2 regions of the Ensifer sp. KUDG1 genome follow, and region 1 is predicted to be linked to the other one. Evidence: riboswitches for the same ligand, from Rfam matches in the RefSeq annotation. Region 1 holds a riboswitch; the other holds the start of a gene.
The links. Region 1 has a riboswitch for FMN ahead of M2267_RS05900 (6,7-dimethyl-8-ribityllumazine synthase). Riboswitches for the same ligand answer to the same signal wherever they lie in the genome.
Positions count from the first base shown of each region.

Region 2: it holds a riboswitch for FMN, as region 1 does, so the genes downstream of both, M2267_RS14775 (DMT family transporter) here and M2267_RS05900 (6,7-dimethyl-8-ribityllumazine synthase) in region 1, are expected to answer to the same signal.

Region 1 covers NZ_JBNDIG010000002.1:95,129-98,727, forward strand. Annotated here, with positions in the region: gene M2267_RS05895 (low temperature requirement protein A) at 1-809, shown strand, start outside; gene M2267_RS05900 (6,7-dimethyl-8-ribityllumazine synthase) at 1,165-1,638, opposite strand; FMN riboswitch at 1,733-1,883, opposite strand; gene M2267_RS05905 (TfoX/Sxy family protein) at 2,039-2,380, opposite strand; gene M2267_RS05910 (ABC transporter ATP-binding protein) at 2,477-3,538, opposite strand; gene M2267_RS05915 (ABC transporter permease) at 3,549-3,599, opposite strand, start outside.
Region 2 covers NZ_JBNDIG010000005.1:94,240-97,838, forward strand. Annotated here, with positions in the region: gene M2267_RS14770 (esterase-like activity of phytase family protein) at 1-732, opposite strand, end outside; gene M2267_RS14775 (DMT family transporter) at 800-1,714, opposite strand; FMN riboswitch at 1,802-1,984, opposite strand; gene hupB (DNA-binding protein HupB) at 2,108-2,383, opposite strand; gene lon (endopeptidase La) at 2,604-3,599, opposite strand, start outside.

The DNA.
Region 1 (3,599 bases):
GGCGCAATGCCTGCCTCACCTATGTGAAAGCGATCAGCGTCGCCCAGATCGGCTGGGTCGTGCTGATCTTCGTCGACTTCTCGCTGCTGGTGACCTTCGCCATGGTCGTCGGGCTCACGGCGATCGAGATGCTCGGCCCCTATTTCGCCGAGACGCGGGACGGCGGCACGCCCTGGCATGCGCACCACATCGCCGAGCGCTACGGGCTTCTTGCCATCATCGCCCTTGGGGAAGGGGTCGTCGGCACGGTCGCCTCGATCTCGGCCGTGGTCGAGGGGCAGGGCTGGGACCTCAATGTCGCGCTCGTCTGCCTCGCCGGCACGGGGCTCACCTTCGGGATGTGGTGGATCTATTTCCTGCTGCCGAGTGCGGAGATCCTGCACCACTACCGTCTCAAGCGGGCCTTCGTCTGGGGCTACGGCCACATGCCGATCTTCGCCTCGATCGTTGCGACCGGCGCCGGCCTGCATGTGGCGGCCTATTACATCGAGCACAAGGCGCATATCGGTTCGGTCGCGACGGTGCTGACGGTGGCGGTGCCCGTCGCGTGCTACATCGGGCTGCTCTACGCGATGTACGCCTATCTCATGCAGCAGGTGGACCGCCTGCATCTCTGGCTGCTCGCTGGCACAGCGCTGGTGCTGGCAGCGTCCGTGGTTGCGGCGATCGCCGGGCTCGACATGGCCAAGTGCCTGATCATCCTGATGCTGGCACCGGTCGTCACCATCGTCGGCTACGAGGTGGCGGGGCATCGCCACCGCATGGCGGCTCTGGAGCGCAGCCTGCACAAGGGTGATGCGGCGCATTGATTTTGCGAGTCGAAACAGCGGCTTGTCCTTTAACGCTGACGAACCGATTCAGGCGCTTCACGAATTGATTCAGGAGGGGTTGGTAGGGCGTGGCTGCCCCTCACCCTAGCCCTCTCCCCGCAGGCGGGGAGAGGGGACGAGCTCCATAGCCAACCCGTGCTTCTCAGTCCGGGCGGACCTCGTCCTCGAAGGTGAAGGGTGAGTTTAGGCGACACGAGCGCCGCGCGTGTCCTTCTCCCCGCGTGCGGGGAGAAGGTGGCGGCAGCCGGATGAGGGGCAAGCCCTCACCGTGCGGATGAGGGGCAGCCGCCATTGCGGCGCCGTCAGGCCGGCTGATGTCGGAGCCCGCAGCCGATCAGGCGTTGACGAGCGCCAGCTTGGCGCGGGCGTCGAGGATCTGGGCGCAGGCGTTGGCCGCTTCCGTGCCCTTGGTCACGAAGTGCTCGCGGAAGAAGGCGATCAGCGGTTCGCTTTCCTGGAAATTGTGCGGCGTCAGCACGGCCGAAAGCACCGGCACGTTGGTGTCGAGCTGCACGCGCATCATGCCGTCGAGTACAGTGCCGGCGACGAAATCGTGGCGGTAGATGCCGCCGTCGACGACGAAGGCGGTGCCGAGGATCGCGGCATAGCGGCCGGTCTTGGCCAGCGTCTGTGCATGCAGCGGGATTTCGAGTGCGCCCGGCACGTCGAAGATCTCGACATCGGCCGCCGAGCCGCCAAGCTTCGTCCATTGCGCGACAAAGGCATCGACGCAGCGGTCGACGATATCGGCATGCCAACGGGCACGAACGATCGCGATCTTGGCTGTGGGGTGGGAAAGAATGGTCATGGTCTCAAGCCTTTCAGGGTTTGGCGTTTTTCCAATGATCCCGTCGGGCGAACATGCATGCGCGCGAGGTCCCTTCGCGGGAACCCACGGTACTGCTTGCTCTCTTCCATCCGGACTGTGACCGTCGGCTCCGGAATCTGACCGGATCTGCTGACCCCTGGAGCGTGAGCTCCAAGGCGCTCGCGGGCTTCGGCCTTGCGACCGCTACCGCCGGTGGGGAATTTCGCCCCGCCCTGAGAACAACGCGACTATATAGGGCGACCGCGCGCGGTCAAACGCACGGTGCGACGAAAATGCCGGAAATCACGACAGGTTTTTTGCTTGTACGACGGAGCGACGGCAAATTCGTTCCCCGAAGTTGAGCCGTCTCGGCCGGTGGGCGAGAGCGGATGCGCGATGATCAGCGCAGATCGTCGTCTTCGGCGGCAAGCGCGCGATTGGCCCAATGGAGCAGTGCATCCCGGTCGTCGAGACAATCCAGAGGCGCTTCGTAGAAGCGATGCACGACCACCGTCTTTCCGCCCTTCGCGTAGCTGAAGGGCTGGCAGCCCTCGGCAACGAGCGCATCTTTCAGCGCCCGATCGACCCGGAAGTAGAGGCGATCCTTGATGCTGACGGCAAAACGCTTGTCGGCGAGGAGATAGGCCCAGCCGCCGAAGAAGCGGTCGAGCTGGACCGGCCCGATGCCGGAGAGTTCATCCTGGATATGCCGGACGAAGGCGCTGGGTTCGGCCTTGGCCATGATCGCAATCTCGCGGTTTCCGGCTTCGTACAATGAGGCGTGGAATGACCGCTGGCGCCATAGGCGCCAGCGTCAGGAGCGGTTTGCTTGGGCTTTCTATTCGCGAATGACCAACAAGTCCTTGGCGGCAAAGCGCAGCGTGACGTTGTCGCCGGAAACCGGCGGGGCCACACCCGGATTGTTGAACATGTCGAAGGAGATGACGTCGCCGCCGACGCGAAGGCGCGTGCGGATGACCGAGCCGAGGAAGCTCGTCGAGACGACCTCGCCGGCAAGCGACGTGTCGCCCGTGGCGCCCTCGGCGATCGAGCCCGCTTCAGGACGCAGCGCCAGCGAGATGCTGTCGCCGCCCTTCATGCCGGCGATCGGATCCTTCAGCGCCACCTGCTGGTTGCCGATGGTGACCGAGCCCGCGGCCGGGTCCGCAACCTTGCCTTCGATGATGCTGAGCGTGCCGACGAAGGACGCGACGAAGCGGGTCGCCGGTGTGTTGTAGATCTCGAAGGGGGTGCCGATCTGGTCGGCGCGGCCGGCATTCATGACCACGATGCGATCGGAGATCGATAGCGCCTCTTCCTGGTCGTGGGTGACGAAGACGGTGGTGATGCCGAGCTGCTGCTGGATCTGCCGGATTTCCTCGCGCAGCGACACGCGGATCTTGGCGTCGAGTGCCGAAAGCGGCTCGTCGAGCAGCAGCACCTGCGGCTTGACCGCAATGGCGCGGGCAAGCGCAACGCGCTGCTGCTGGCCGCCGGAGAGCTGGTAGGGGAAGCGGTCCGCCAGGTGCTCGAGCTTGATCAGCCCGAGCATCTGCTTCACCCTCGCGTCGATCTCCGACTTGTCAGTGCCTGCGATCTTCAGACCGAAGGCGACGTTGTCATGCACGTTCATGTTGGGAAACAGCGCATAGGCCTGGAACACCATGCCGATGTTGCGCTGGTTGGGCTTCAGCGAATTCTGGTCGCGGCCGTTGATGACGATCTGGCCGCTGGTCGGCGTCTCGAAGCCGGCGATCATGCGCAGCACCGTCGTCTTGCCGCAGCCCGATGGCCCGAGGAACGAGACGAACTCGCCCTTTTCGATGTTCATGTTGAAATCATGCACGACCTGAACCGGGCCGAAGGACTTTTTGATGCTGGTGAGTGACAGGAAACTCATGGGTCGGTCCTCAGGCCTTTGGAGGCGCGCTTTTCTGGAAGCGCGAAACGAGCTGGATGAG
Region 2 (3,599 bases), on a different contig from region 1:
GCCGTCGATGATGACGATGTGGTTGTTCTCCTGCAGCGTCAGGGCGATCTCGTCCTTGCCGTTGAAGGAAACGAATTCCGGCTCCGGATCTTCACCGGCGATTTCAGCAAGACCGGTCAGCGTCACGCGCTTCAGCGAACCGCAATCGGCAACACCATCCTTCAGCGACAGGATAACGAGGTCGCCGGCCGGCATCTGCGGGATCTTGCCATCGTTCAGCTCTTCATCGCGCTCGTTTTCGATCGCAATGGCAGCTAGCGTGCGGTCCTTGTTGACGGCGATCGAATCCGGCTGGCCGCCGAGATCACAGGTCGCATCGACTTTCTTCGACGCCAGGTCGACAATCGCCAGAAGCCCCGACGGCTTGACGAAGCTCTCGCGCGTGTTGACCGCGACGAGTGCCTTTGCACCGGCGATGGTGACCGAAGTCGGCTCGCCGTCAAAGGAAACCGTGCCGGCTGCCTTGGGCGCCTTGGCATCGGTGATGTCGATCAGGCCGACGCGCTTGCCCGGGCTGTCGGAATAGACGAGCAGATTGCCGTCTTCGCTGGCCGTGATGATTTCGGCGGATGTCGGCGCCTTGCGCGCATCGCCTTGCGGCAGGTTATCGGCAACAGCAAAGGATGCAATGCGGTTGAAGACGGGCTCGGCCGCCGCAGGAAATGCTGCGGAGGCAAGAAGAACGGCCGCGAGCGCGGTCACGCGCGAAGTGATGGTCATGAAATCCCCCATGTGCGAACACTGAAAACATGGGGGTTCTGCGCGATGCCGATGACAGCCGAATGACAACGCTCGGGTTTTACACCGTTCCGGTTGCGGGAGCGGTGCGCTCGCGCCGCATCTCGTTGCGCATGATGAACAGCGAAGCGCCAAGGATCAGCACCGCGCCGACCCAAAGATACCCCGTCGGCGCGTAACCGAAGACCAGCCAGCCGGCAAAGACGTTGAGCGGCAGCTTCAGGTCGTCGAAGGGCTGCACATAGGCGGCGTCGGCAACCGTATAGGCAAGCGTCAGCAGATATTGGGCGACGACGGTGAGGATCCCGGCGAGCAGCAGGAAGCCGAGCGCTGCGCCATCGGGCACGGTGAAACCGGCCGAAAGCGCGATGGCGCCGTTGATCGGCGTCAGAAGCACGAGCAGCCAGACCGTGATCGTTTCGGGGCGCTCAAGACTGGTGAGGCTCTTGGTGATGAGCGACGAAGCCCCCCACAAAAGCGCCGACAGGATCGGCAGAAGGGCGGCCCAGCTGAAACTGTCCGACCAGGGTTCGAGAATGATCATCGCCCCGGCGAAGCCAACCGCGGTTGCCGCCCAGCGCGCCGCGCCGACACGTTCGCCGAGAAACAGGCGGGCGCCGAGGATGATGAAGAACGGCGAGGTCATGACCAGCGCGATCGCCTGCCAGATCGGCACGTGCGCTAGCCCCGAGACCCAGGCCCCGACCCCGAAGGCGGCCAGCACCACGCGCACGACGTGGCGCCAGGGATAGTCGGTGCGCATGGCCGACAGCCCCGCGCGTCGCAGAAACGGCAGCGAGAAGAGGAAGGCGAAGGCATATTGCCAGAACGCCATGGCGGTGGCCGGGAAACCGAGCTTCATCGTCAGCCATTGGGTGACGACATTGAGGCCGGCAAAGGCGATCCCGGCCAGAACCATGAAGCCGGCTCCGGCCATGGCGCGCAAGGAGGAAAAACCGAGGGAAGTCTGATTCATGTCATGCACCCTGAAAGCGGACCAAACACAAATCAGGACGCATGAGCGCACGACACGACGCCGGGCATCCCTGCCCTTCGTGCCGGCGACCATTCTCTTTCATCCGGACTATGACCGTCGGCTCCGGAGTTGCACCGGATCTGCTGACCCTCCCCCAAAAAATCGAGGAGAGGCGCTCGCGGGCTTGGGCCATCTTCGTGCGCCTTCAAGACGCCGCGCTCTCATGCCCTTACCGCCGGTGGGGACTTTCACCCCGCCCTGAGAATGGGCAAGCCCTAGAGCAAATGGCGGGTACCCGCAAGGGCTGCCCCAAAATGCGAAAGGGTCCGGCTTGCGCCGAACCCTCGAATACCTGGACTGCCGGCCTCGTGTCCGGCCGCCAAGCAAATCTCATCAGCCGTTGACGGCATCCTTCAGGCCCTTGCCGGCCGTGAACTTCGGCACGTTGCGTGCCGGGATGTCAACTTCCGCACCCGTGGACGGGTTACGACCCTTCGAGGCTTCGCGGCGCGAAACCGAGAAGTTGCCGAAGCCGACCAGGCGAATGTCGCCGCCGTTCTTCAGCTCAGCCTGGATGGTCTCGAAAACTGCATCAACTGCAGAAGATGCGTCGGTCTTGGAAAGTCCGGCCTTCTCAGCAACGGCAGACACGAGCTCATTTTTGTTCATGTTTCCACCCCTTTCAGATTGGTTCGAAACGACTGTGTTTTAAGGCGCGGCGGCTTGCGCTTCGCCCGCGTCTTGCCTTTCCCAATTGCGCCTAATCCCTTGGAATGCAAGGCTTGCAGGGCGCTTTTACAACAAAAAAGACCGGCCAATGGCCGGTCTTCCCAATTTTTCTGCAAAATGAGCGCCGCGCGAGCCGGCGGCGCCCTTTTTCGAGCACCCGTTAGTGGGCGATCGAAGAGCCTGCTTCGTCCTGCGAATCAACCGGTGCAACGGTTGCCGGCTCGTTTGCCGGGTCCCATTCGATCGGTTCCGGCATGCGCACCAGAGCGTGTTCGAGCACTTCGCCCATCCGCGAAACCGGGATGATTTCGAGCGCGTTCTTCACGTTGTCCGGGATCTCGGCGAGATCCTTGGCGTTCTCTTCCGGGATCAGCACCTTCTTGATGCCACCCCGAAGCGCTGCCAGGAGCTTCTCCTTCAGACCGCCGATCGGCAGCACGCGGCCCCGCAGCGTGATCTCGCCGGTCATGGCGACATCCTTGGAGATCGGGATACCGGTCATGATCGACACGATCGTGGTTGCCATCGCGACACCGGCCGACGGACCATCCTTCGGCGTCGCACCTTCCGGCACGTGCACGTGGATGTCACGCTTGTCGAACAGCGGCGGCTCGATTCCGAAGTCGATCGCGCGCGAGCGGACATAGGACGCCGCTGCCGAAATCGATTCCTTCATCACGTCGCGCAGGTTGCCGGTGACGGTCATGCGGCCCTTGCCGGGCATCATGACGCCTTCGATCGTCAGCAGCTCGCCGCCGACCTCGGTCCATGCGAGACCGGTGACAACACCGATCTGGTCGTCACGTTCGGCTTCGCCGTGGCGGAAGCGCGGAACGCCCAGATAGTCGTTGATGTTGGCAGCCGTCACTTCGACCTTCTTGGCCTTGCCCTTGATGATCTCGGTCACGGCCTTGCGGGCGAGCTTCATCAGCTCGCGCTCGAAGTTACGCACACCGGCTTCGCGGGTGTAGGTCTGGATGACCGCCATCAGCGCGCCGTCGGTGACCGAAAACTCCTTCGGCTGCAGCGCGTGGTCGCGGATCGCCTTCGGCAGCAGGTGCCGCTTGGCGATTTCCAGCTTTTCCTCTTCGGTGTAGCCGGCGATGCGGATCACTTCCATGCGGTCCATCAACGGCGCCGGGATATTCAGCGTGTT